Linked DNA regions of Methanovulcanius yangii. Each later gene encodes a partner of the first gene's protein in a complex. Links are inferred from orthologs where the notes say so. Each region holds a gene or a part of one and is shown on either strand. Other genes may lie near its edges. The genes, in order: AZH53_RS02450 and psmA.

Evidence for each region.
Region 2: the proteins of AZH53_RS02450 (region 1) and psmA are in contact, whole or in part, in a cryo-EM structure (PDB 6HE5), measured with the Archaeoglobus fulgidus proteins. The link is inferred for Methanovulcanius yangii from one-to-one orthologs. Residues at the interface, in WP_010879468.1 of Archaeoglobus fulgidus: Asp391, Leu392, Lys393, Gly394, Met396, Phe397, Val398; in WP_010877997.1 of Archaeoglobus fulgidus: Ala30, Arg33, Gly34, Ala35, Asp51, Arg53, Val54, Lys66, Ser79, Gly80, Leu81, Val82, Met166.

What each region holds. Positions count from the first base shown.
Region 1 is NZ_LTBL01000001.1:470,391-484,594, reverse strand. The notes cover bases 6,666-9,448. They hold AZH53_RS02450 (proteasome-activating nucleotidase), read right to left. Parts: upstream 8,787-9,448; coding sequence 7,545-8,786; downstream 6,666-7,544. Other genes in these bases: AZH53_RS02445 (multiprotein bridging factor aMBF1), read left to right, coding at 9,128-9,448; AZH53_RS02455 (DUF5804 family protein), read left to right, coding at 7,103-7,537; AZH53_RS02460 (proteasome-activating nucleotidase), read left to right, coding at 6,666-7,098. Also shown: ribosome rescue protein RqcH, read left to right, coding at 1-181; AZH53_RS02495 (mRNA surveillance protein pelota), read left to right, coding at 178-1,203; AZH53_RS02490 (FKBP-type peptidyl-prolyl cis-trans isomerase), read right to left, coding at 1,212-1,958; cyaB (class IV adenylate cyclase), read left to right, coding at 2,002-2,544; AZH53_RS02480 (metallophosphoesterase family protein), read right to left, coding at 2,531-3,172; AZH53_RS02475 (TIGR04013 family B12-binding domain/radical SAM domain-containing protein), read right to left, coding at 3,169-4,290; AZH53_RS02470 (TIGR04084 family radical SAM/SPASM domain-containing protein), read right to left, coding at 4,319-5,437; AZH53_RS02465 (DUF126 domain-containing protein), read right to left, coding at 5,484-5,882; more of AZH53_RS02460, read left to right, coding at 5,920-6,665; more of AZH53_RS02445, read left to right, coding at 9,449-9,640; tpiA (triose-phosphate isomerase), read left to right, coding at 9,698-10,366; AZH53_RS02435 (CBS domain-containing protein), read right to left, coding at 10,361-10,915; AZH53_RS02430 (hypothetical protein), read right to left, coding at 10,978-11,514; AZH53_RS02420 (TIGR00296 family protein), read left to right, coding at 11,974-12,546; tRNA guanosine(15) transglycosylase TgtA, read left to right, coding at 12,540-13,991; arcS (archaeosine synthase subunit alpha), read left to right, coding at 13,978-14,204. UniProt on the Methanocaldococcus jannaschii protein: ATPase which is responsible for recognizing, binding, unfolding and translocation of substrate proteins into the archaeal 20S proteasome core particle.
Region 2 is NZ_LTBL01000001.1:1,137,100-1,151,519, forward strand. What follows is about bases 5,644-8,642. They hold psmA (archaeal proteasome endopeptidase complex subunit alpha), read right to left. Parts: upstream 7,517-8,642; coding sequence 6,770-7,516; downstream 5,644-6,769. Other genes in these bases: AZH53_RS05755 (DNA-directed RNA polymerase subunit P), read right to left, coding at 5,644-5,711; AZH53_RS05760 (50S ribosomal protein L37ae), read right to left, coding at 5,718-6,011; AZH53_RS05765 (ribosome assembly factor SBDS), read right to left, coding at 6,058-6,759; AZH53_RS05775 (Rpp14/Pop5 family protein), read right to left, coding at 7,485-8,000; AZH53_RS05780 (RNase P subunit p30 family protein), read right to left, coding at 7,994-8,641. Also shown: AZH53_RS05710 (hypothetical protein), read right to left, coding at 1-183; AZH53_RS05715 (HEAT repeat domain-containing protein), read right to left, coding at 176-754; AZH53_RS05720 (hypothetical protein), read left to right, coding at 890-2,569; AZH53_RS05735 (2-isopropylmalate synthase), read left to right, coding at 3,060-4,565; AZH53_RS05740 (prefoldin subunit beta), read right to left, coding at 4,588-4,950; AZH53_RS05745 (KEOPS complex subunit Pcc1), read right to left, coding at 4,947-5,180; AZH53_RS05750 (Brix domain-containing protein), read right to left, coding at 5,173-5,583; more of AZH53_RS05755, read right to left, coding at 5,580-5,643; AZH53_RS05785 (50S ribosomal protein L15e), read right to left, coding at 8,739-9,329; cyclic pyranopterin monophosphate synthase MoaC, read right to left, coding at 9,461-9,931; AZH53_RS05795 (NAD(P)H-hydrate dehydratase), read right to left, coding at 10,016-11,434; AZH53_RS05800 (DHH family phosphoesterase), read left to right, coding at 11,553-12,938; AZH53_RS05805 (PUA domain-containing protein), read left to right, coding at 12,904-13,383; AZH53_RS05810 (nascent polypeptide-associated complex protein), read left to right, coding at 13,412-13,723; AZH53_RS05815 (methyltransferase domain-containing protein), read left to right, coding at 13,720-14,420. UniProt on the Methanocaldococcus jannaschii protein: Component of the proteasome core, a large protease complex with broad specificity involved in protein degradation. The M.jannaschii proteasome is able to cleave oligopeptides after Glu, Asp, Tyr, Phe, Trp, slightly after Arg, but not after Ala.

The DNA.
Region 1 (14,204 bases):
GGAGTATTTTGTTGTTCTTACGCCGGGAACCTTTGAACCCAACGATATCGCAAAAAAAGTCCTCAAACGGTTACGCGAACGGTACCCCGATGACTGGAAGAGTATCAAGACCATTCTCAATGCCGAGGCGGTCATGGCATTTGTCCCCCCCGGCGGATCGGACATCAGGGAAGATCAATGAAGGCGGAATTTGAAGAATTCAGGAAACAGACCGGTGAGATACGTCTTTTTCCGGAATCCCTCGATGATCTCTGGCACCTGAAACACCTCCTCCGGGAAGGGGATCTCATCTATGCCCAGACATTTCGGAGCCTGGAATCCCAGACCGACAAGGTACGTCCGGAGAAATCGGAGAAAAAGCCGGTTCGCCTGGGGATACGGGTAACCAAAGTAGAGTTTCATCATAACGCCAACCGACTGCGCATCTCCGGCGTCATAGTACACGGTGTTGATGAAGGGTTTCATCATACGGTGAACCTGGAAGCCGGGCAGGAGATCTCGGTGATCAAACACTGGCACGGGATAGACCTCGAACGCATCGAACGGGCCGTCCGGGCATCGACTGCCGGCGTCGTCCATGTCATTTCCCTCGAGGAGGGATATGCGGAAGTCTACCGGATGCGCCAGTACGGACCGGAGCTCTTTACAACCATCAGCGGCGGCAGCGGCAAAAGGGAAGGAACGGATGCGAGAAGCATGTTCTTTGGGGATGCCATGGCAGCGGTTCAGGAGACGACCGGACCTCTTGTCATTGCGGGGCCGGGATTTGTGAAGGAAGATTTCCTAAAATTTATCCGTCTGCGAAATGAGGAACTGGCAGACCGTTGCCTGACGGTCGAGACACGAAGGGTAGGGAAAGGTGCGGTCCAGGAGGTCATAGGGCAAGGAGTCCTCGAGCGCATAACAGAGGACATCCAGCTTGCACGTGAGGTGAGCCTTCTGGACCAGTTCCTTGCCCGCATGGGAGGGGACGGGGCCATCGCCTATGGTATCGAAGAGGTCCGAAAGGCGATAGCCTTCGGAGCCGTTGAGGACCTGCTGGTCATTGACCACCTCATTCGTGACGAGGCGATAACATCCACCCTCGAAGAGGCCGAGGCGGTTCGTGCAAGGATAACGGTTTATTCTTCCGAATTCGAACCAGGCAAGCAGCTTGAAGCCTTGGGCGGAATTGCTGCCCTGCTCCGTTTTGCAATTGAGTAAAAAAAAGGTTATTCGTTCTGTTCTTCAGAAACAGGGGCATCCTCTACAACAGGTGCCTCAGGTTCTTCTGCCTCGACCACAGGTTCTTCGACAGGTGCCGGACGTTTGTACGACTCCTTCAGGATGATCTCCATAATCTCGGGAATGAATTCGAAGGTCTGGTGAATAAGCATGCCGCGTGCCATCATCCAGCGCTGGTCGTAGTTGATTCCCGGGGGAAGGATAATCGTCAGGATGCCCTCGTTGAGTTCGACATCCATATTTTTGCCTGTGTAGAGCTCAATCAGCCCTTTTACCTTCTCGATGGGTTCCTCGACGATTCCGTCGATGGTATACTCGTAGGTCAGCGTCCTGCCTGCGAGCGGGTGGTTGAAATCAATGACTGCACGCTTTCCAATGATATTGACAACCGTGCCGTCCTGCCCTTCTGAGGAGATCCTGGTTCCGACGACCGGTTTCTGGGCAAAATTTTTCAGAGGGGCGGATTTCAGGAGTGATTCGTCGTGGGCTCCGTATCCCTTTTCAGGAGGGACTTCAACCGTACCGGACTCACCGACTTCTTTTCCCTGAAGCGCTTCGTCAAGACCGGGAATGATATGATTCCCGCCGACGCGGACGATGATGGGTCCATAGGTCTTCTTCTCATTATAGAGGCCTTCTTCCCTGGCCTTCTCCTCTTCAGTGGTGTCAAAGACCACATCGTCATAGGATCCGGTGAACCGGAGTTTGATAAAATCTCCTTCATTAACAGCCATGATATTACCTGTCTATATTAATAGGACAGCACTACTTAAAATAATGAGTTCCCTGATTGAGGTGGAAGTGAAGGTCCGCATAGACCATCCCGAAGGTATTTCACAGAAACTGAAGGAAGCGGGAGGCGTTCTTCTCGGGTCATCACGACAGGATGACACCTATCTGAATGCCCCTCATCGTGATTATGCACGGACCGATGAAGCCCTCCGGATACGGTCAACTCCCAACGGCGCCGAGATCACCTACAAGGGACCGAAACTGGAGGGAATGGGGGCAAAGGCGCGTGAGGAGATGAATATTCCCATCGATGATCCCGCCCTGTTTATCCGGCTCTTTTCCGCACTTGGCTTCACCCCGACAGCACAGGTGGAGAAGGTACGTGAAGAATGGAGCTACAAGGGAACAAAAGTCTCCCTCGACAGAGTTGCCGGGCTTGGCACATATGCAGAGATCGAGGTCATCACCGGGAAGGGTGATTGTGACAACGCCTTAAAGAAAATTGATCTGGTAAAAAAAGATCTGAATATTACGGGAGAGCATATCCCGGAATCCTATCTCGAACTTCTTCTTGCTACAGCGAAATAAGATCAACCTGGATGTCCTTTGCTTCCTCCCCGAGGATGATGACGGCACACTTTCCTTCAGCCGCAGGACCCGGATTAACAATCACGGTCCCTTCCTCTTCCATCACCCCGCTATGATCATGTATGTGGCCGCAACACACCAGATCGAATTCCCGGAGATGCGAACGAATGCTCCTGCATCCGACATTTGCTCCCCCGACCTCATCGAGTGTCCCATAGGGCGGTGCGTGAACGACCAGAATATTATGCACATTCTGCCCCCCGCGTGCTATCGCCTGTTCCAGAAGTTCATTGATTTCTTCTTCAGAGAGCTCAAACGGCGTTCCAAACGGAGTGGGATTGGAACCACCAACGCCGGTTATGGTGATAGATCCAATCTCCAGCGATGTTCCGTGAAGATTTACCGCATCCGACTCTTCTATGATATTGATGATGCCTTTCTGGTCGCAGTTTCCTGGTACCACAAAACAGGGAACATCAATCATATCCAGCATCCCGCGAGCCTCCTCGGGGGCACCACAATCCGTCAGATCTCCTGCTATGAGCACCATGTCCGGTCCAAGTTCCATAAATGCCGGAATTATCTCAAACTGACCGTGGATATCAGTGAGGAGAAGAATTTTCGTCATGGGTATTGGTTCTCATTCCGGCTAAAAAACCTTATCTCCGCTTCAATCCATGACCCGGTAGCCTTACCGCGAAGAGCCAGATTTCCCAGAATATTCTGAACCTCCGGCAGAACATCACGGGGCGTCGTGCCTGCAAGCGGAGTGCCGGGAAGAGGGGTGAAATAATGCGCATGAATTTTTCCGTAGCGCGCCACCTCCCGTATCTGTTCTATTGAGGCATTCTGGTCTTCATCGGTTTCAAACGGGAATCCGAATATATAATCCACAACAGGAATTATGCCATGATCATGGCAGAGGTCGACTGCATGCATCACGTCCCCGGTGGTGTGCCCCCTCTTCAGGAGGCGGAGCACCCGGTCACTTCCGGACTGGGCACCGAAATGAAGCTTCCTATTCGATGCATACGAGGTGATCAGGTCCAGTGACTCGTCCGTTATCCACTCAGGCCGCACCTCACTCGGGAAGGTCCCGAAAAATATCCGGTGGCCTTTCAACGCCCGAAGCAACGCCTCAACCCGATCAAGACGCGGATGAGTCCCGTCCGAACCGTAGGCCAGTGCGTTTGGCGTGACAAAGCGGACATCGCGGTAGTGCTCCGCGGCTTCGACAATTCCTTCGATGGTCCGGTGACGCATCCGGTTGCCGAACAGACACGGCGTCTGGCAATAGGCACAGTGATACGGGCAGCCGCGGGAGATCTCAATCGTTCCCTTCACTCGCGTAAACGGTCGGTATGCGGGAAGGAAAACCTGACTCGTGGATGGCCGGCAGACATCTCCGGAACATACCCCCGGGGGTACGTGACCGCAACCATCCCCGATACTCCTGATGAGAGCGGGAAGCGTGAATTCCCCTTCACCCACAACAACATAGTCCGCATAGGTGGCCACTTCATGCGGACATGCCGAGGCATGAGGACCACCGACGATGGTGATGCAGCCAGCATCTGCGATCTCATCCCGATAATGTGGTTCGTCTATCGAATTCAGGCTGTAGCAGGTAATGTCATCTGCCGGTTTATTCGTCTCATGGAGGAGTATCCCCGACTGTTCACAGGCCGCATAGAGTGCAGCGTATGAATTCTTTGCCCACTTTATCGACCTCCAGTTCACTCTCATGCCGGATGATCCTCTTTCCTGCTCCACATTAAGGAATTATCTCGCATCCGTGATACTTCTGATGGGCAAACTGGTCCATTGAAATCCGTCCGGTGCAGATCAACTCCCCGACGTTCTCCCGGACCTCTGTCATGGTTTCATGCAGGGCACGAACCGTGCGGTATATCCAGGTTCGCCCTTCCGCAGGCCATGGATTGAAGATATTTGAGTACAGGCATCTCCCGCCACAGAAGGCGTACTCATCACAACCCCTGCACTCATTGTCAACGGCTATGCGTGGAAGATTCTTCGGATCTGCGTCACGGATATGACCGGCATAATAATCTTCAAGCCCACCCATGCAGGGACAGGGGGCGATATTTCCGTCCGGAAGAATGCTGTAATTGGCATGACCGGAACCGCATCTAAGCATTGCAGGAAGATCCCCCATAAGAAGATCCTGCATCGTATCAACAAAGGGGTACCACATGCGTACCTTCCCATCCAGCTCCATCTCCAGGACCCACTCTGCCGCCAGAGCCTGAAGACCGGGAATATATGAACTGCAGGCCCAGTCTCCAAAATTCCGTGCCCCATAGTCATCATAGAAATTCGCGTTCAGCTGCCAGTGAACGGCCTGGAAGGAGCACAGTTCATTCCGTGAGAGATGCAGAACATCACGGAAGATATCGGTATCCTCTGTGACCGTCATTCGTCCGATGAGTTCCCCTTCATACCCTGTTTCGAGAAGCCGCCGGCAGTTTTCCATAATCAGACGATAGGTCCCTTTCCCCCTGTGTTTGTCATGAACCTGTTCTCGCCCGTCGATCGAGATCAGAATGGATGACATGGCGTTGAGATATTCCGGATCAATCCTGTCCAGCAAAATGCCGTTCGTATGGAGCATGAACCGGACCTCCGGCATACTGTCCATTATCTCACGGACAGTATCCGAAGACATCAGGGGTTCTCCGCCATAGAAGGTTACTACAGGATCGGGGTCTTCTTTCAAAAAACGTTCCAGTTCAAATAGCGGGTATTGAATATCCGACTCACATGCAAAAGGCAGTTCTCTCCATGCATCACAGAGATCCGGTCGAAATATATTTCCCTTGCAGTATCTGCAGTGCAGGTTACACTGGTCATTAACCAACAGGTGATAATGCACGTTGTCACTCCGGGATATTGATTATAAAAATAATTTTTCTGGATAATCAGCAGATAATTTCACCGGATGTGCCGTCAACAGTAACCACAGTTCCGTCTTCCAGTTCCATTACACTACCCTCCGGCCTGTCAACCATTGGGATTTCTGCCATGATTGCTCCGACGGCAATGATAGGTTCGGCATCAAGATTGATGATTGCAACCGGTGCCTTCCCATTCCGCTGCAGGGCATACATCACATAAGAACCCACGGTTGAACCCTTCCCATAGGGAAATACCAGTACTCTGCCGGCAACAGGCACACCTTCGAGGGGATGACCGGTTTCAACGACCATTCCCGTTTCCGGGTCCACCCCCGAGAGAAATGATATGGGTTCATGGCTGACAAGAATCTCTCCGGTACCGACACCTTCAGAGATGCTCCGGGCTCTGATTGTAATGGACATACCAAATAAATGTAGGTAAAACAAAGATAAATACAGCATGGATGAGACCATCATCAATACCACAGCGAATGACAATGACCTTACCTATAAGGAAACGGAAGTGGAGTCCGAACTGGAGGATTTAAAGATCCGTGTCGCTCTACAGCAGAAGGAGATCATGAATCTCAAGGCCGAATGCGACCAGCTCAAAAAAGAGAACAACCAGTTAAAGCGCACCCCGCTCTTTGTTGCCGCCGTCGTAGATATTTTTGAGAATGGCGAGGTCTATCTCCGCCAGCAGGGCAATAATCAGGAATATGTGACAACCGTCTCGGATGAAATTCGTCCGATGCTCAGACCGGGAGTGAAGGTCGCCGTCAATAACGCGTTGTCCGTGGTCCGCACCATCGAAAGTTCGCATGACACACGTGTCAGGGTCATGGAACTGGAGGAATCACCGGATGTTACCTTTGAGCAGATCGGCGGCCTCAGGGATGTGATCGAAGAGGTACGCGAGGCAGTGGAGTACCCGCTTACCCGACCGGAGATCTTTAAAAAGATCGGGGTCGAACCTCCGAAAGGAATTCTCCTCCATGGCCCGCCGGGGACAGGAAAAACCCTCATCGCAAAGGCGGTCGCCCATGAAGCGCATGCAACCTTCATCCGGATGTCCGGGAGCGAACTGGTGCACAAATTCATTGGCGAAGGTGCGCAGCTCGTCCGCGACCTTTTCAGCATGGCACGTGAGCAGGCACCGTCAATCGTCTTCATCGATGAAATCGATGCCATAGGGAGCACGCGAATGCATGACGGCACCTCTGGAAGCGCGGAAGTTCAGCGCACGCTGATGCAGCTCCTTGCAGAGATGGACGGATTCGACAACCGGGGTGATGTCCGCATCATGGCAGCGACCAACAGGGTGGATATGCTCGACCCGGCACTTCTCAGACCAGGCAGGTTCGACCGGATCATGGAAGTCCCCCTTCCGGACGAAACGGCACGGTTTGAAATCATACGGATTCATTCGTCCCGGATGCACCTGGCACCGGACGTATCCATCGAAGATCTCACACGAATGACAGATGCCACCACAGGAGCGGAACTACAGGCAATCTGCAGAGAGGCCGGAATGAATGCGGTCCGCAGGGAGGCAGATGAAGTCCACATGCAGGATTTCATGGGCGCCATCACAAAAGTGAAGAATAAAACAACTGCCACGGACATAATGTTCCTGTGAAATCATGAGACTTCTGCTTGTACAGAAAGAGGGAACAGACCTCTATTCAACGCTGCGGGATTCCGAGACAAGCAGGGGTATTCTTCGCTTTTATCATCCGACAAAGACTCCTTGGGGGGTCTGTATTGATATTGCAACCCTGGGCAGCGCCCTCTCTCTCGTATCCGAGCTGAAGTGGTACCTGCAACGCTATGTTGCGGTCCCACTCCTGATCCTCTCGAATCATGTCATCTGCACCACAGGATATGCACAGATCATCTATGGCCGGGAGGAGTCAGTCCATCAGGACTGGGATCATGAGATCATCTTTGGTATTTCAAACGGTACTCTTGTGCAGCGCCTCGCGATATCACCTGACAGTGCAGTAAATATCATTGAAGAATTTTCAGAAGGCAAGGATACCACATTCAGGGCCCGTTGCAGTGAAGAAGAATGGTAATTATTGATTACGCGAACATCGCGCTGTCATAATTACTGAATTTCGGGTGGTGGGATATGTCGAAACTCACCTTGTCTATTGCTTTGATAAAATCACTCTGGAAGACGCTGCTCCGTTCTGCCCGAATGGCAAACATTCCCGCCTCCGTGCAGATGGCGCGAAGCTCGGATCCATTCTTCCCTTCGGTAAGTTCTGCCACTTCCAGCAGATCCACACTCTCATCGAGGTTCATGCATTTCGAATGAATCTCAAGGATGGATCGCCTCCCGATACTGCTGGGAAGCGGGATTTCAATGATGCGATCAAATCTCCCCGGCCGGAGTAATGCCTGATCCAGAATATCAATCCTGTTGGTTGCCCCGATCACCTTGACATCTCCCCTGCTGTCAAACCCGTCCATATCTGCGAGGAGCTGCATCAGGGTTCGCTGGACCTCACGATCACCTGATGTCGTCCCCTCCGTCCGCGTTGCTCCGATGGCATCGATCTCATCGATGAATATGATCGATGGAGAGTTCTTCTTGGCGAGCTCAAAGAGCTCCCTGACAAGACGGGCGCCTTCGCCGATGTATTTCTGGACCAGCTCTGACCCGACGACCCTGAGGAAATGTGCCTGCGTCTCATGAGCGACGGCACGGGCAAGGAGGGTCTTTCCGGTTCCCGGAGGTCCGTATAAAAGTACTCCCTTGGGAGGTGAGATCCCTACGGATTCAAAAAGTTCCGGTTTGGTCAATGGTAATTCCACTGCTTCCTTAATCTCGCGGATCTCCTCTTCAAGACCTCCGATATCATCATATGTTTCGAAGGGTGAATCCACGACTTCCATACCATATATCTGGGTGTCGAATGACTCGGGAAGAACTTCAACAATGGTCAGCGACTGCTGATTGAGAGTACACCTCAGGCCGGGCTTAATGTCCTCCGGCTTCACATAGTTGGAGACCCGGACCATAAACCGGGGTCCCGCACTGCTCTGGATAATCACTCTCCCTTCGTCAATAATATCGCTTACCGTCCCTATAACGAGTGGAGGACTTCTCAGTTTCTCTATCTCACTTTTCAGTTTTCTGATCTCCCTCTCATACCTGATTTTCTGGGATTCGATGTTTTTCTTTTCAATATCGAGCTGACGTGCATGCTCTTTCAGCTCCATATTCCGACTTTCGAGCCGGGCAATCCTGTCGAGGAGATACTGCTTGAGTTCCTCCTCGTTTCTGGAATCGTCTTCACCCCCTGCATTCCCGCTCATACTATTTCCCCATATGATGCATTATATTCGTAAGGCCAGTCTTGTTCATCTACGAGAGAACACACTTTCCTGCATCATGTCTGATATCTGTATTGGATAACGTTCTTTATATATAATTTGTTTCTGTCGGTAAGAAGTGTGCTAATATCTGATAATTGCCCGTATATTTTCAATCCATAACAGAAATTCTTATTATTCATGCTTCGGCGGGAACTTCCGGGAAATTATCCGTTTGCATCTGTCATCGATGCCGGAGATGATAATCGCTGATTTCTGCCATCCGGCATACCATGCCGACCCCCTTACCGATATCGAATACTTATTTAGCTGCCAGTGTAGAAATGTATTCAGCGATATCTATGTCAGAATGTGAAGTTTGCGGCTGTCAGGTCAGGGGAGAGCCCATTCTTGTCCAGATTGGGGGGGCAAAGATGTGGGTCTGCCCAAAATGTGCAAAACTCGGAACGGAAATCAAGAGGCCGCCTCGGGCGGCATCTCCCGGTGCCAGACCACCCGCCGGGAAACCGGTGTCTCAACAGAGGCGCAGACCGCGTGACGTTTTCGATATGATGCAGGGCGAAGTGGTGGACAATTTCGGCGAGCTTGTTCGTGAAGCAAGGATGAAGAAAGGCTGGTCGCAGAAGGATCTGGCTCTTGACATCAAAGAGAAGGAAAATCTCATCAAAAAGATTGAGACCGGTTTTCTGCCGGAGGACAATGTGTTGAAAAAGATTGAGAAATCCCTTGAAATTACACTGATTGAATCGGTTGATACCGATATTGAAAAGATGAAGGGATCCTCAATGAAAACCACACTCGGTGATGTCATAACCATCAAAAAGAGCAAAAAATAACTATATCATTACAACCTCTTTTTATCCATCAGGAACAGTTACCTGAGGAGGTATCGAATGTCATCCCCACTCATTCTCATCAATTTCAAATCCTATCGCGAAGGATTTGGTCATAAAGCCCACAAAATTGCACAAAGTGCTGAAATCGTCTCGCAGGAAAGCGGGATCCCCATCGCGCTTGCACCTTGCTATATGGATATCCACCCCATCTCTCATCATTACAGCCTTCCGGTGTATGCACAGCATATTGATGGAATAACACCGGGAGCGCATACCGGGGGGATTCTCGCGGAGGCGGTGAAGGAAGCGGGAGCAACAGGGACGCTGATCAATCACTCAGAACGGCGGCTCACCCTGGCAGATATCGACGCGGCGGTAACTGCAGCCCGGGATGCTCACCTTGCAAGTGTCGTCTGCACGAATAATGCTGCCACGAGTGCCGCCGCCGCTTCACTTTCACCATCATATATTGCAATCGAACCACCGGAACTGATTGGAAGCGGCGTTTCCGTATCCAAAACAGACCCGGGGATCATTGAACGAACGGTGGAGGCGGTAAAATCCGTCAATCCTGATGTCCGTGTTCTGACAGGCGCAGGGATCAGTACCGGAGAATGCGTAAAGATTGCCGTGGAGCTCGGAACCGACGGCGTTCTTCTCGCATCAGGGGTTGTAAAAGCCGAAAATCCACAAAAAGTGCTGGAAGACCTGGTTTCTCTTCTATGAGAGAAGGGTAATCAGATCGTGTTTGGTGATGACACCGGTTACCTGCCCTTTTTCCATAACAAGAACAGCATGATGGTAATGGAGGGTATGGACGACGGTTTCGATATCGACGGACGGGGAGACCGTGGGAAACCCGTCCTCCATGATATCCGAGACGGTATTTTTCATGGAACGGCTGATTTTTCCCTCCTCCATCGCAGCAATAATCGCAGATTCTGATATACAGCCAATCGGAACACCTTTCTGAAGTACGGGAAGCTGGGAAATTCCGTGTTCCTCCATCTTTGCAACGGTCTTTACGATCGTGTCCACTGGTGAAACAGAGATGACCGGAGCATGCATAAGATCCTTTGCAGTCACCAGAGAGCGCTGAGCACTGTTGAGGACATCAACGATTCGTTTCAGGGTACTTACTCTCGGGTCAACGGAGCCCGATTCTATACGCGCAACCATTGACTGGGACAATCCTGCCCGCTCAGCCACGTCGGATTGTGTCAGCCCGACCTTTTTTCGCAGCTCTTTTAATTCATCAGGAGAAGGGACATTCATATAAATTACCCACGAGTATATCTGCGCGATAAAATTTGAATAATTATTACGATCAATGGTAATTATTCGTTATCGTACAATTCCAGCCTTTGTACCAGATAATCCCTTAAATGCTCCTCAAGAGCCTGTGCATCAAGAGGAGAACCAGCCCTTGCTACACCATACAGGAGAATGAGTGCATTGTCTCTCATATACGCATCAGGAGCCGGAATCTCTTCATCGGAGAGAGGGACGATGAGAAGGTCGCGTTCCGGCGGCTCGAACGAACTCGTCACGGATTCGTATTCCCGGGCAACAAATTCATCCCTCGACGAATCCTGCCCATCCCAGTCAAAACTTGAACGTATGGTCTTTTGGGAAGAGACCTTCTGAATGGCCTCCTCACGTATAATCGCAATTGCTTTTGCCACCTGCACGGGAATGTCCGCCACTTTCCCCAGTGCCCTTTGAGATTTGTCAGCCATGCTGATCGTCCGGTCAAAAAGGTCCATTCTGAATGCAATCAACATAAGGGCGATCCAGTGTGCTGTATCCTCATTCAGGTGAATATCTTCGGATATGCGCGAAATGTAGATGTCAAATTGCTCCTCAACGTCCATGGAAACCTCTGGATAAAGACTTCCCTGCAAACCATATATTGTTTCTGAAGAAGAGGAGCCCATAGCTGCCGGAGCAGGTATTCGATAAAGAGGAGTGGGAGTAGTAAGCCCCATTCTGTTTCTATGCGGCATTCAGCTACGCGCCATACCCGGGCCGGCCCGGACACCGTTATGCCCTGTTCTGACTTGCACCCGTAGGGATTCACCGTTCCACCGTTCCCTGCCGGTCCACTCAGCGAGTTAACTCGGCCCGAAGACCTTCTCGCCCGAAGGCTCAGTCGCATCATTGCTATCGGCAGGACGTGTCGTTTCTGTGCCAGAGCCGTGACTCTCGCCACCCGCACTTGCATGCGGCTACGCGTCCGGATGGTGTGGGGACTTTCCTCAGCAGCACAAAGTGCCACCGTCAGCCGCACACTCCCTCTCCTATTAATATTGTATCCGGCCATATATATGGGCATGGACGGGATTGCCGGAAGTGAGGGGAAAACGGCTGTCAGGTATGCACGGGCGGTGCTTGAAGACCACATCGCAAAAAAATCTTCAGAATATCCCGCGCTCCCCCCTTCATTTGAAACGATGAAAGGGGTGTTTGTAACCCTCACCATCCGTGGAGAACTGCGTGGATGTATCGGATTTCCCACTCCGGTGCGGTCACTGCGCGAAGGAATTCGTGAAGCGGCACTCTCTGCCGCACTCAATGACCCCAGATTTCCCCCGGTCCGGCCCGAAGAACTGGACAGGATCCTGGTCGAAGTGACGATACTCACAGAACCGGAACCGGTCCTCTGCGCTCCTGAGGAACGACCACGCTGCATAAAGGCGGGACGGGACGGCCTGATTATATCCGGTGCGGGGAGGAGCGGTCTTCTCCTCCCACAGGTCGCTACAGAGTACGGATGGGACGAAGAGGAATTTCTTGACCATACCTGCCTGAAGGCAGGACTTCCCCCCGGTTCATGGAGACGCCATGATGTTGAACTATTCTCCTTTCAGGGAGAGGTTTTTTCAGAAAACGAGGAAATATCGTGATTTCATTCGAGGCATTACACAAAGATATCTGGGCGCGAACGGGACGCCTGAAAGTCGGAGAGAAAATCGCACGGACTCCCCTGCTGCTTCCGGTGATCAACCCTCACATACAGCTCATTACCCCTTCAGAAATGCAACAGATGGGAGTTGAGGCACTGATAACCAACGCATATATTTTCTCGAAAAGCGTTGAGTTCAGGAAATCAGCTCTGGAGAAGGGTCTGCATGAGGTCCTCGGATTTGACGGCATCATCATGACCGACTCAGGGGCATTCCAGCAGTCGGTATACGGCGATGTCGCATTTTCCAATACAGAGACGGTAGAATTTCAGAGAGCGATAGGAAGCGAGATCATAGTTCCGATGGACATCGCCACCCCTCCGGACCGAGACTATGAAGGAGCCAGAGAAGAGCTATCCACCACCATGGAGAGGATCACCGAGGCAATGACCATCATCGATGATGGTCATCTTGCGGCACCGGTGCAGGGCGGCATATTCCCGGATTTGCGTGCGGATGCAGCGGTGAGAGTGAATGAAACCGGTGCAACCTTTTGTCCCATCGGCGCTGTTGTACCGCTGATGGAGAATTACCGGTACAAAGAACTTGTTCAGGTTGTCCTGGCGGCAAAACAGCGCCTCAATCCTTCATCTTGCATTCATCTCTTCGGTGCCGGGCACCCGGCGATGTTTGCCCTCGCAGCAGCAATGGGATGCGACGTCTTCGACTCTGCGGCGTATGCACTCTATGCAAGAGAAGGCAGGTATATGACCACGTCAGGAAGCCTGAAACTCAACGAACTTCAGGAACTTCCCTGTGCATGTCAGGTGTGCCGGACCCATACCGTTGAGGAGTTGAAAAAATCACCGGACAAGGAGCGTCTTCTTGCCATGCACAACCTCTCCGTGAGTCTTGCCGAGATAGCCCGGATCCGTCAGGCAATCATCGACGGAACGCTGTGGGAGGTCGTTGACGAGCGGTGCCGCAGCCACCCGCGACTTCTTGAGGGGTATCGCGAACTCCTGAGCCGTTCCTCCGATCTGGTCGAACGGGACCGGGTATCCAAACGACGGTTCTTTTATCGCGGTGACGAGTCGTGCATGCGCACCGAAGTCATCCGGTATCACTCGGCATGTCTTAGATTCGTGCCCGGCGCAACATGCCACATCGCAATGAATGAGATGGTATCCGGTGATACAGACACGGTGGTACAGTTCAAACCTCCCTTTGGCATCTATCCATCGGAGATGGCTGAGACGTTTCCCATCGGACAGAGTGAAATTCCCGCCTGGGACGAACCAATGGTAAAGGCAGGTCTTCAGGGTGTCCGCAGATATATCGAATACAATACCGAAACGCAATTTTCCATCTCCTGTCCTCAAAGATGGATTTCCACGCTGCATGAATCCCTGAAGGGACTGGAGGACAGATATGTATGCATTTGAGGTTACCGCACGGGACGGATTCGCCCGCGAGGGTAAACTTACGTCTGACGCCGGATTGATGATCAGGACACCTGCAGTCGTCGATCCCACCGATCTGTTCCCGTCGCTTTCCTCCCATCCGTTATCCAACATTCCGGTAACGGCACCGGATTCGCTTGCACAACGGTATGCTGTCGATTTTGAGGATTTTGCCATCATCGGGCCTGGAATGAA
Region 2 (14,420 bases), 670 kb from region 1 along the record:
CGTAATCAGGGAGGGGCCGAGATACGTCTGCTGGTACCGGAACAGCGGAAAGGCAACACCCGCACCGATGCCGTTTCCGATATAATACACCGAAACCGGAACGACCAGCGATACGGCGACGAGGAGAACGGAAAATACCGCCCCCTTTCTGTCGCACTCCATCTCATCCCGCGGTTCAGACATTCTCCCCCATTCCCTCAAGAGCCTCATCAAGAGCGGCAATGACCGTTGCATCCCCTTCCGTTTGCCGGACACACCGGAAGAGATCTGCATAGTCCGCGGCAGCCATCCGGGCAAGGGTGCGCACCGCCATGCGCCGGACATACGGATTTTCATCCGTACAGAGACGTTCTGCGATCTCCTCTGCCGCGACTTCGCCATGCAGCAGTCCGAGGGATTTCACCGCCATATACCGTACATGGTCCTTTGTATCCGTCAGGTGCGAACGGAGCGTTTCCACTGCACCCGCATCGCCCGAAAGACCGAGTGCTTCGGCGGCCCGGTACCGTACAATCCAGTCCCCATCCTCCATCAGCGAGATGAGAAGGGGAAGGCTTGCAGGTGACGCAGCGGCAAGGGCCTCCATGGCACGGGCACGCTGTTCCTTACCGTTGTTTTTCAGCTGCAGCGCCATTTCCATTCCCGTCTCATCCGAATACAGCTGGGCAAATTCCCGAATAGCGGCACCTCTGGCTTTCGGATCGGTTTCCAGGCAGGAGGAGATGATGCTGTTTATCTCATTTAGACGGTCCATTGGTACTCACCTTTCCATCTCTGCACAAGGTTTCGGGAAATCGATAGTAAACTTTCTCATTTGCCGCAGTAAAAAATTATTATGGAAATGAACTCTCTCTTTACATGGTAAAGAGGCAGGACACCAGGAGATCGTATGGCTGACACCCCACAAAAAACAAGAAAATACACTGTCCTTGCTGTCACTGTGGTACTCATCATAATGGCAGGGGGCATCGCTATTGACAGTGGCACAATGCCATTTTTCCTGAATAATTCCTCACAGGCCACCGTCAATGTAACCCCGGCAGAGGCGTCTCTCTTCCATACCATCGGCAACCTGACCAACCCGGCAGGCTCCGAAGCCCTCCGGGAGGTGCCGACGCGGCCGTCGATTGAAGGGACGGTGAGCGCCAGTGAGACCGAGAGCAGTTTCAACTATCAGAAGGAGATTCTCTCGGCATTCATCGAAGCGTCACAGACCTTCGAGGGTGCAGGGAAGGCCATGACCTCCTATGAGATGACGACCTACAATCTCTTCACCGACCCCGATTTAGGGAATTCCGCTCATCTCGGGCGTCCATACGGAGCGATGGCCACCGTGGTCATCAACGGGACACCGGGGATGCTCGAAAATACCCTCTGGGGATATGAAGTTGATGCGACCGCCATAACCCGTACCGTCATGACCAGCGATGCAGGATCGGATACAGGTTTTGTCGCAGTCTCATTTGTGACGCAGGACACCGGCACTCCCGTCTTTTACGCACTCATCACCGCAGAAGAACTGGCAGCATTTGACGGGAGATGGGGCGGCGGCTCCTACATCTGCCAGGATGACTGGACGAAACTGCGCTATGACGATTCATTCGTCGGCTGCGGCTATGAAGACCCCGATGAGCGGCTCATTCCCGAGGTTGACCCGGGCATCTCCTATGAGGAATTTGACAAATACGGACTTTATGTCCAACCGTCAGAGATCCGCGATACCATTGAAAAACAGACCATCGCACTCAACGGCATCGTCTCCCGCATATCGGAGGGTGCCCTGAACAATGACTTCGACCTGATGAAGGAGGCGTCAATGCAGCTGATGAGTGAAGCGCGCAGTATAAAAACCGAGATATCCGCCCTCCCCGTCGGCCCCGTGTACCGCGATGATATCGCTGAATTCATTGAAGGCATTGACAACTATCAGTATGCCGGGGCCATGCTCTGGTACGGGTCGGCCTTTACCCAGCCGGATGCCATACGGAAAGGCAATGATTACCTCATCGCCGGGATCGAGCACAACAACAACGCCCTTGCGGGGCTGGATATGCGTACGATAAATACGGCCCTCATTGATCTGCCCGATGAGGACATCTTCCCCCATGCACTGTACCTCCATGATTTCTACCGGTTCCAGGACGCAAAGAAGGTCAACGACATCTCCATGAAGATCACCGGCGTGAAGGGTTCCACACTCTATTTCACCACCAACGAAGATGGCGAGGAGGAGAAGGTTCTCGCAGGGTACGGGTACAAATACGTCCTGCCTGTCGTCGAGGTCACCCATTACGGCTACCGCGGAGGCGGCAGTTCGCGCATCACGACGCCAGAACCCTCAAAGTTCACCATCATATGGAATGGAGAGGAGTACGCGGCAGAGTCCCCGTCAGGCTATCTGCAACCCCTCGGGCAGGCATACACGCGGCAGTATCTGGACAGGAAGGAAACGGTGGAGGCATTGTTACTCTTCAAAGTCCCTGCCAGCCTCAACTACGAGGAAGCATATCTCAAGGTGGACCTCGGTTCGGAAGGAACACCGGTCTGGCATCTGACCGAACGTCAATAATTCCAATTTTTTCTTTCCCCTTCCCTAAGAGAATGGTCTTGAGAATGCGAAAGCATGTGGCGGAACGCAAGGCTCCACGCTCTGCCGAATGAAAAACAAAAAATGAATACGCCCAGGACGGAATTCGAATCCGTGTCGCAGCCGTGACAGGGCTGCATGATAGGCCCCTACACTACCTGGGCTCGTTTGCACACTTTAAACAGATCCCGCCTCCCGGAGTCGAACCGGGGACATCGCGGTAGCCGCGCAGTTACCTACTTCGGCAAACCATACTACAGCCGCGCACTCTACCAGTCTGAGTTAAGGCGGGTCTGGTTCCGTGGTGCTCTACAATATATGACAGTTGAAGTATTAAAGATTATGATTTGAGCTGGAAACCCCGAATCGTCCTGATACCATCCCTTTTTATTCCAGTAAAGATAACAGGGGTGCATGTCTCAGCAACTGAGATCAAACGGAACCGTCGCAGAATCTGCGGCAGATCGCTTTCTTGGGCGACAAATGTACTGAAACGAGAGCTGTTACTATTTTCGACACCACCCTCAGGGATGGTGAACAGACACCGGGTGTCTCCTTCACACTGGACCAGAAGATAGCCATCGCGCATCAACTCGCCGATATCGGCGTCCACGTGATCGAGGCAGGGTTTCCCGCATCCTCTGTCGATGAGAAGGCGACTGTTCGCACCATAGCATCGGAAAACACCGGTGCGAAGATATGCGGCCTGGCACGTTCCATCCGGAGTGATGTGGACACCGCCATCGACTGCGGCGTCGACATGGTGCATGTCTTCATCCCGACCTCGGAAGTACAGCGCAGGCACACGATCAAAAAGAGTCACGAGGAAGTCCTGGCCATCACCGCTGATATCGTCGGGTATACCCGCGATTATATCGGGGAGGTAATGTTCTCTGCGATGGATGCGACCAGGACCCCGTCGGAGGATTTGATTGAGGTCTACCGTACGGCGGTGGACGCCGGGGCGACCATCATCAACGTCCCGGACACGGTCGGCATCGCAACGCCGACCTCCATGCATGAACTGGTCCGGTTCATTCGCAACAACGTGGACTGCCCCATCGACATCCACTGCCACAACGATTTCGGGATGGCGGTCGCAAACACCGTCACCGCCGCCGAGGCAGGGGCATCACAGGTGCAGGTCACGGTCAACGGCATCGGCGAGCGGGCAGGGAATGCAGACCTCGCCCAGACGGTAATGTCCCTTACGTCCATCTTCGGGATGGAGACGGGCATCGTTACCGAACGACTGGTCGAGACCTCCCGGATGGTCTCGCGGTTCTCGGGGATCGGCATCGCGCCGACACAACCGGTGGTCGGGGACAATGCCTTCTCCCATGAAAGCGGCATCCACTCCCAGGGAGTCCTCTCTGAGGCTTCCACCTTCGAACCGGGCATCATGACCCCCGAGATGGTCGGCCACCGGCGTCGCCTGAAACTGGGCAAGCATGTGGGGCGCCATGCGGTCGGCCAGATGCTCTCCGAGGCGCACATCACCACGTCCCCGGAACAGCTCGACGATATCGTCCTGCGCATCAAGGAGATCTCGGGCAAAGGCCGCAAGGTCACGGAAAACGATCTCTATGAGATTGCAGAGACGGTCATCGGCCAGTCGTCCATCGAGAAGAACATCTTACTGGATGACATCGCCATCCTCACCGGCAACCACGTTCTGGCCACCGCCACCGTCAAGGCGACCGTCGACGGCGCTGAGAGGATCTGCTGCAGGACGGGCAATGGTCCGGTCGACGCTGCGATGAATGCCCTCCTGGGCATCGTACCCAGGGGCATGCAGCTGAAGGAGTACTCCGTCTCCGCCATTTCGGGAGGCAGTGACGCCATCGGCCATGTGACGATAGCAGTCGAGGACGAGAAGGGCAGAATCTACGATGCATCCGCATCGTCGGACAATATCGTGCTCGCATCGGTCGATGCCATGATCAATGCACTCAACCTGGTCTACAGGGCCAGGTAATCAATATTTTAAAAAAAAGAATTTACTGGGCCTCAGGTGCACGGCCGCCCTCGAGGGCCGCCTTCACCTGTGCCTGAAGCTGTTCGAGCTTTGCCTGAAGGGCCTTCTCCTGGCGTTCAAGCGATTTGATCCGAAGCTCGAATGTATCGATCTTCTCGGTGATGTCCGAGGCGACCTTGTCACGGTTCTGCTGCATCATCACGCTCCCTATGGTCACGTAGACAGTTGCATCCTCAGCAATATCATTCAGTTCTTCCTGCGCCTTCTTTGCCTCTTTTCCCATCAATTCGTACTGCATTTTCTGCTGCATAATCGTGGAGAGCTGCTGCTGCACCTGCTGCAGCATTGCAATCTGGTTCTGGACTTTGGGTGGTATCGAATTCATGTAAATATTACCTCCTGCATCTCTTCTGCAATCATCACCAGTCGAAGATACGTATTCAGGGCTGCCCGCAGGGCAGGCACATCTTCCCCGGAAACGCTCAGGGTCAGACCGCCGTCCACGTCGCACGTGAGGAGAGCCCGTGAGCGCCCGATATCCTCCAGTTCGGGAAGAACTGCCTGATATACAAGATGCGGACGGTCCGGCATGAACCTGAATACTGCTTCATGCACCTGCACATTTGACGTTTCTGAGGACATACTGCCTCCCCTGGGGGCCGTGAAACGAAACAACGTCTCCGCCGGTTTCGGTAAGAGTAACATCAAGATATTTTATCAGTGCATTATAAACCGTTTGGTTGCCCGTCTGAATCCCCCGGGAGAGCGGCCCTTCACGCCGTTTCACTTCAAATGACGGAAACTTCAGCGCAGCCACATTCTCGCCGGATGCATAGACGTCAACGATGATGTCCCCAGCCTCGCGGTACACGACAAGAACGCATGTATCTTCTTCAAGGACAACGCCAAGGCCTGCCTTTCCCCGCGGCTTGTAGGACGCCTCCAGAGTAAATGCAAGGTCTTTAGAAAAGGTTCGCAATTCGGGAACAGGTTTCCGCGACGTGGTAACCAGTGTCATCTGGCCTTCAGGTGCTTGATTCCTGCTCCGCGTTCCTTAAAAAGTATACGGTGCCCGCAATAGGGACAGCGGACATTCACGTCGATCTCGACTTTCTGCTTGCACCGTGCACATTTATATCCTGCCAAGGACCGTCACGACTCCTTTACAAGAGAACGCTCAATGGTGCGCAGTGCGACCTTGAGGTTCGGGGTCTGCGGCACGTAGGCACCGCCTGCAAATTTAAATCCGCATTTGCGGCATTCCCATATTCCGGTACCCTGGCGCGAGACTGCCTGCGTATCACAGCGCGGACAGACATGCTTTGCGCGGGATACCTTCTCAACCTCGTTGACACGCTTTCTGATGAATCGGCCGTAGCGGGGACCAAACCTGCCGGCACTCCCGGTGATACGGCCTTTCGCTCTCTGTCTTCCTTTCTTTGCCATATGAAATACCCCTGATGTGTCTGTATATATTTACTCTTAACCTTTATTAATCCTGATCCAGGATCTTCACTTCCGCGTCTCCCTTCGAGACACGATTGATGAGACTGTAAAACTCATCCTGTATCCCCGCAGGGATGCGGACGACGCATATCCACGACCCGTCGTTCTGCCACTGGTCACGTTCGATGGTCGTGGCGGCGGCAATCTCGCCATATGCCTTCGCAGCGTAATCGCCGGGGATTTTTACCGCGAATTTCATCTCGGCAAATTTGATGGGGAGTATCGGCCGAAGCGCCTTGACGACGTCTTTTACCTGCTCCTCAAAGTTGCGGAACGGGTCGACATTGACCCGCGCTTCCTCCATTGCCATCTCGATACGCTGTGGCGGGTGGGGAAGTTTTGTCTGCGGGTTGATGGCGTTGCGCGCAATGAACGTGACGACCTTGCGCCGCCGGGCCTCGATCATCGCCTTGCGCTGTTCCGCCGTCAGATGGATTTCACCCTTTTTGACTATACGGAGCGCAATTGGTTCGAATTCCGTTGTTTCGAAGACTTTTTTGAGCGACTCTTCGGATGCCTTCTCCGCCTTCGAAGAGTTCTCAAATATGAACAGTGCCGCTACGGCATCCTCGATCTGGATCTCTTCGCCCTGGCGGATCAGGGCAGCCATATCGGGGTCCACAAGTATCTCAAACCGTTCCCCGTGACTGTCCAGCCTGGCAACCACTGCCTGGTCAAGAGGGATCAATGCGCATCACCTACTCGGACTGATCCGGTGTCGCGGCCTCGAACTTCGTCGTGTATTCACTGACCTCGTCCTTCGTCATCTTCCTGAAAATGCCGGTCTCGTTCGGGATCGCACCGATCTCGACAGTATCAACATCGAACTTGCCCTCCGTCGCCGCATGGAGCGCACGGAGACCAAGGAGAATGCCGTCGGCCATTCCCATCGCCTCGTCATACTCCTCGTCGAAGACCTTCATGACGGCCGGCCGGCCGGTCCCGATGCCCGTGGCCTTGTACTCGAGGAGCGTGCCCGACGGGTCCGTCTCGAAGAGTCGTGGCACGCCTTCGCTCACGCCAGCGATGAGAAGAGCGGTGCCGTACGGACGGGCGCCGCCGAACTGGGTGTAGGTCTGCATATGATCGCAGAGTTTCTTTGCAAGCGTCTCGATGTCGATCGACTCGTTGTAGGTGACCCGGTTGATCTGCGACTCCACCCGCGCCCGGTCGACAAGCGAACGGGCGTCCCCGACGAGTCCGGAGGACGCGACGGCGATGTGCTCGTCGATCATGAAAATTTTCTCGATCGACGACTGCTCGAGAAGACGTGAACTGACACGTTTGTCGACGATGAGGACAACCCCGTCGCTGCACTTGATTCCTACTGCGGTTGTTCCCCGCTTGACTGCCTCACGGGCATACTCCACCTGGTAGAGCCTGCCATCAGGGCTGAAAACCGTAATCGCCCTGTCATATCCCATCTGTGCCTGCATTGGTTGCATTGTATTCCTCCAAGTCTTCCTGAGTAACGTATAGTGATACCTGTTTTTTAATACCGTCCTTTACTAAATCAACCTTTTGACCTGATTGACTCAATATGCGGTAGGATTCTCCCTTCATGTCCACCATCCTCCCGTCCTCCTCAGGCGCAGGAACGGGAACCTCCCTGCGAAGGGCCCGGAGCGTCCCCGAGGTTCGCACCGGATGGATGGCGGCGCGGGATCCGTTCACCGATGTGACGGCGGCAAGGGCAGCCTCCAGGGCATCCTCATGCCCGCGTGCACACCGGATGATGACCCGGCCGGCGACTGCCTCGATGACCGCCGGCTGCATCGCCGAGGTCACAACATCACCCCACATCCACGTGGATGCATCGATGATCGCATAATAGACCTCGCGAGGGTCCGGGACGAATGAAGCCGGAACGATCTGTGCTGCGATGTACCGCCAGTTCGTCCGCATCGTTGGCGGCCTGGGTTTTACCATTCGATCACCTCGACAGGTTTTGGCCTGTCCACGACGGTACGGACCCCCCCGAGGGCTGCCGCCGCCTCGGCATCATCCAGCCCGATGACCGAGAGCAGATGGATAGCAGCCCGCACGGACCGCACACCAAGGAGGGAATGCGCACCCGAGGAGACCGTAAGGGGAAATTCGTACTTCCGGGACAGGCGCGCAACATCCGAGAGGCGCTCCATCGCACGCTGACGGCGCACCCCTTTCAGGCAGGTCATGACCGTAAGATCGATATCCACTGCCACACCCCGGTCCGCCGCCGATCGTGCCGCAACATGGTCGAAGGCACTCCGGTGAACGGCATGCACTCCCTTGAGGACATGCACTCCCGGGTAGGTAAGCACGGCCCGGTTGAACGACATATCGCCGGCACAGACCATGACAACATCCGATGCCCCGCGATCCTCGCGAACTGCCCGGATGACTTCCTTCATCGACGCGCCGGGGATAATCGTTCCCCGGAGAAAGCTGACGCCCTCATATTCGCATCTCTCTGCGATGCCGGTCGCAACGGCACTGTCATAGCCGAGGCTCCTGAGTTCGAGGGCAAACCTTCGAAGAGAGGTATCGCCGGCCGGGTACGGGTGGACTGTTGCGTCAGTAGAAAACATTCATCACCAGACTCCTGCGGCAGGTGCTTTCATGGCTCTCTTTGGGGCCGGGAATCGCCGCCGCTTCCCGGCGGTTGCTGGAAAAATGTAAAGGGGATTATTTCCCCTTGTTGGCGTTGGAACGGATCGAGGGACGGGTGTGCTCGGTACCCTTCCCGCGCTTGCGCATGCCGCGCCCCTTCCTGCCTGCGCTGGTGCGACCGCGTTCTGCACGGCCGCGCTGTTTCGGATCTGCCATCCATCCGAGGTGGCGATCGTTCTTGATCGCCGGGTGGTGGCCGTCCACGAGGATGACCTCATAATACTTCGAGCGGCCGTCTTCGCCGACCCAGTATGAGTTGAGGACTTCCATATTCACGAACTTGCGTGATGCGCGCTCCTCTGCAATCCGCTGGATGCTCTTACCGGCGGTAATGCGGCTCATGCCCATCCGGTTGGTCCGGCGACCGCGAATGTAGCGTGACTTCCGGCGACCGCCACGGCGCACCTTCACACGTGCAACGACGATGCCCTGCTTTGCACGGTAGCCGAGTGTGCGTGCCCGGTCGATACGGGTCGGGCGCTCAACACGCACGACACTGCCTTCCCGGCGCCACTGCTGCATTCTGTTCCAGAGAAGTGCTTTCACTTCGGTTTCGTCAGGCTTCTTCCATGCCTCACGAACATAACTGTACATTGATTTTGACATTGGTTGATTCACCATGAAGGTTCAGCCCACGTAACGGGGGCCACATCCCTTTGTTCCAGTGGACATTCATCCAGTGGTTCGTATATTTTTGCCGTGAGAGTATAAAAAAGCAGGGGGGCCGGGATGCCCCTTCAAAATCCTTTGCGCTTCTCGGTCACGATGATTCCCTCGATACGTGTCGAGGGATACTGCCCGTTCTCATCCTTCTCCGCCGATTTGACCATGTCCCAGATCGTCAGAAGAGTGACGGAAACCCCGGTCAGGGCTTCCATCTCGATGCCAGTCTTTCCGTACGTCCTGACCGTAACGCTCGCCTCGATGAACCCGTCGCCGTGAGTGAAGTCCACATCCACACCGCCGACCGGCAACGGATGGCACATGGGGATGAGCGCAGGGGTGCTCTTGACGGCCATCACCCCCGCCACCCGTGCGGTTGCAAGGACGTTGCCCTTGACGGCCTCCCCCTCGCGAATCGCCTGCAGCGTCTCCTCCTTCAGGTAGATTCTCCCCTGTGCCGTTGCCTCGCGGTGGACATCCGGCTTCGCCGTCACGTCGACCATGTACACCCTGTCATCCTTGATATGTGAAAATTCAGGATCCATTCTCTTTCTCCTCCCGTATCGATGCAGGCTCCACCTGCATCCGGACTCCTTCTATATTCATCCCGGGGCACTAAAGCAATATCCTCACCTGTCGTAGAGCACCCCGGGCAGGGTGCGAAGGAGGTCCGTTGCGGCAAGGCCGTCGCCCTCTCCGGCGCATGCCTCGCCCGCCAGACCACAGGCATGGGCCCCGATACAGGCGGCATCGAAGGCATCCAGCCGGCAGAAGAGTGCCCCTACCAGCCCGGCAAGTATATCCCCCGTGCCCCCGACGGTCATCGCAGGGGTCCCCGTCCGGTTGAACCGGACCCGCTCACCGTCCGAGACGATGTCCGTCGGACCTTTTGCAAGGACGACGCCCGGTCCCGCTTCGCGGCGAACCGCCCTCGCCCGCTCCATGATATCGTTCGTAAGATGCGTCCCGAACATACGGGCAAACTCCCCTGCATGCGGCGTATAAATACATTCTACCGCCGCCGGCAGTGGCCGGCGGAGGGCATCGGCATCGAAGACCGCCTTTTTGCAGGCCGGGGCAAGCGACGCCACCACGTCATGGCTGTTTTTCCCCAGACCGCAGCCGACAACCACCACATCGGCCTCCCGGGCAAGACCCGCCAGCCGGGAGAGATGCTCCGGGCCGATGATGCCCCCCTCGAGCTGTTCGACGATCAAATCGGGACAGGGGAGAAGATGCGGGGTTGCGATGCGGACGATGTCGGCTCCCCCGCGCAGTGCCGCCATCCCGGCAAGATACGGTGCCCCCTGATACGGGCCGCCCCCGATGATGAGCACTTCACCGCCGGCACCCTTGTGAGCGTCCGCATCCTTTCGCAGGACGAGGGAGAGATCCCCCGGACCCGTGCAGCACTCCGCCTCGATGGGAATGCCGATATCGATGACCGCCGCCCCTTCACTCTTTGCCCGGTGAAAGGCGCATATCCGGTCCGGGACGATCCCCGCTGTCGGAACGTCGGCGGCGAGGACGGGGGCGGGACTCCGGTTTGCCATCATCACCGCCGTGGCATACGGTTCACGCAGCGGCCCCGACGACCCGGTCCCGAGCATCGCATCGATGATAACATCCGCCTCCTCGAAGAGTTCGCTGCAGGCGGGAAGGTTCTCAGCACACGGGACATCAATGACCGGCACCCCGCAGGATGCAAGGACGGAAAGGTTCCGATCCCCCTCGGCGGTGGCCATCGCGATCCCGGCATTTTGGCCGGCACCGGCCCCTCCCCGAGCTCCCATCACCAGGACCGTGACCTCGCACTCACGGTGCAGGTGGCGTGCGGCAACGCAGCCGTCGCCGCCGTTGTTCCCTCTCCCGCAGAGCACCAGGACACGGTCCGGCCCATAGTACCGGGCCACCCCTGCGAGCCCCGCACCGGCATTCTCCATCAGCTGGAGGGATGACACCCCGAGTGCCATTGCGTTTGCATCGACCGCACGCATCCGGCCGGCAGATATGACGCCCGTCTCACAGAATTCCTGCAGCCCTCTCATCCTCACCTTCTCACTCCTGTATTCTGATTCTTTCCTGCCCCTTCATTAACATTCAGGTATCACGGCCCGCGCCTTCATCAGGAGGGAGAACCCATCTTTTGTGCAAGGAACGGTGCCAATGGGTCTGGAAGATGATATACGAATAGTGGCCGACCGCATCCGTGACGCCGAATCGGTGACGGTCATATCCCATATCGATGCCGACGGCATCACCAGCGAAGCCGTCATGATGCAGGCGGCAAGAAGCCAGGGCATTCCCGCACAGAGTGTCTTCGTTCGCCAGCTGGAACCCATGACGATGAAATACGTCCCGGAGGATGACAGCCTCAAGGTCTTCGTCGACCTCGGCGCAGGGCAGCAGGACCTCATGGACGAGCGGGGACTGGAGGTGGAGGAGGTCGCAATCATCGACCACCACGTCCCCCAGAACACTGACACCCCCTATATCCAGGCCAATGCGCAACAGCACGGACTCGGGTACTTCTCCGCGGCCGGAATGGCCTATCTTGTCGCGCGGGAGATGGACGCGGGCAATCCCTCTCTCGGGATGCTCGCAAAGCTTGCCGTCATCGGAAATGTCGGCGACATGATGGCCCGGGAACACTGCGGCCTCGTCGGCCCCGCCCGCAGCATCGCCGAAGACGGTGTGACATTCGGCACCGTCGAGATACGAGCCCGTGAACTGAATTGTTACGGCATCTCGACGCGCCCGGTGAAGGTCTGCCTCTCGTACAGCGATGATCCGTTCATCCCCGGCATCTCGAACAACGAAAAGAAAGCAGAGGAGTTTCTTGAGAAGATAGGTATCCGACAGAGAACCCCGTCGGGGAGCTGGAGAGTGTGGGAGGAGTACTCCGTTGAGGAGAAAGGCATCGTGATGAATGCCCTCGTCGAACAGATGCTTGCCACCGGCGAGGACCCGTCCCGCCTCTTTGGCGAGCATTACATCTTTCCCGAGGAGACGCCGGGAACTCCCCTCCGGAACGCCTCCGAGTACGCGACGATGCTCAACGCCTGTGGCAGGTGGGCCGAGCCCCGTATCGGCAGCGCCATCTGCCTCGGCGACCGCGGCCCGATGCTCCAGGACGGGGAACGCATGCTGCGCCATCACCGGACCATCATCCGCGAGATGATGGAGTACATCCTCGATACCGGGACGACCATCCTCTCCCACACCCAGTTCATCCACACCGGCGACAGGTTCCCCGACACAATCGTGGGCATAGGCGCCGGGATGGCACTCTCCAAACTGGACTGGGAGAAACCCATCATGGTTCTCAGTTACCTCCACGACGACCCCGACCTTGTCAAGGTCTCCATGCGCACCAACGAACGGATGGTTCAGCGGGGCGTCGATCTTCAGGCGGCACTGACCCTGGCCTCCGAGGAAGTCGGCGGCGGGGGCGGAGGGCATAAGATAGCTGCGGGAGCATATATACCCACGAGTGCTGAAAAGGAGTTTGCCCATCGTGTCAACAGAATCATTGCAGGCCAGTTCACTTAGACGGGCCCGGACCATCGCCGACTATCAGTTCGGCAGCGGTGCCGGGGAGGCGTTGTTTCCGGAGAATGCGGAGTTCCAGTACTCCACGACGAAGCGGATACGGTATATCCTCCTCGACGGCACCCGCCTTGCCACCGTACGGGCATCGGACGGGAGGCTTACCCTCTCCATCGAAGGGGCTGAACGCCTGTGGACGTTTCTTCCCCCTCCGGCGTACCGCGTCACCGTACAGGAGGACGTCGCCCCCTTCGTCGGCAAGGGAAAAAACGCGATGGCAAAACACGTCCTCTCTGCGGATGAAGGCATCCTTGCAGGGGATGAGGTTCTCGTTGTTTTACCGGACGATACCCTGATTGCGACCGGGAGCGCCGTTCTCTGCGGAAGTGAGATGATGGCATTTAATTACGGAGTAGCAGTACAGGTACGTTCAGGAAGGTTAGTCTGACATGATGCCAGGAATGAATCCCAAAAAGATGAAACAGATGATGAAGCAGCTCGGCATGAAGATGGAGAACATCGAGGGCGTCGAGCGGGTCATTGTACAGACGAGCGAAGGCAACTATATCTTCGAACCGGCCGAGGTCGTTGTCACAACGATGCAGGGAACAACCACCTACCAGCTTCAGGGCGAACCGCGCTTTGAGCCGAAGGAGATCGAAATCCCCGATGAGGACGTCATGCTTGTCGCCGAACAGGCACAGGTCTCACCGGACGAGGCACGTGCAGCCCTCATAGAATCAAACGGCGAGATTGCCGATGCAATCATCAGACTGACCGGTGCATGATACACAACCAGGACAGGGTCATCCTCATCCATGAGGGCAAGGAATACTATGTGACGGCCGGGGCGGGCAAGCTCAGTACCGACAAGGGGATGATCGACCTTTCGCTCCTGCCGGGCATGGAAGGAGGGGAGATCATCCCCTCGCACCTGGGAACACCCTTTCTCATCAGGGTACCACGACCCACCGACTTCTTCTGCCACGCCCGGCGGACCGGCGCCCCGATGATGCCCAAGGACATCGGTATGGTCTGCGCATTGACCGGGATGAACCGCCGCGACCGGGTCCTCGACGCAGGGACCGGGTCGGGTGTTGCCGCGATCTTCTTCGGAGGGATTGCTGAGCATGTGACAACCTATGAAGTCCGCGAGGACTTTGCCGAGCGGTGCAGGAAGAATATTGCCGATGCGGGGCTGGAGAACGTCGAGGTGATAACAGGGGATGTCCTGACGGCAGAGGGAGCGTACGATGTCGTCCACTTCGACCTCCACATCACGGCGGATCATGTCCGATACGCCCACCGCCTGCTCACCCCCGGGGGGTACCTTGCCTGCTACACCCCCTTCCTCGAACAGACCTTCACCGTCATCGACACCGCACGGGACCTCTTCTCCGAAGTGGTCTGTCATGAGCTCCTTGCACGGGAACTGACCAGAAGCGAACGCGGGACCCGCCCCTCCACACGGGTGGGCCATACCGG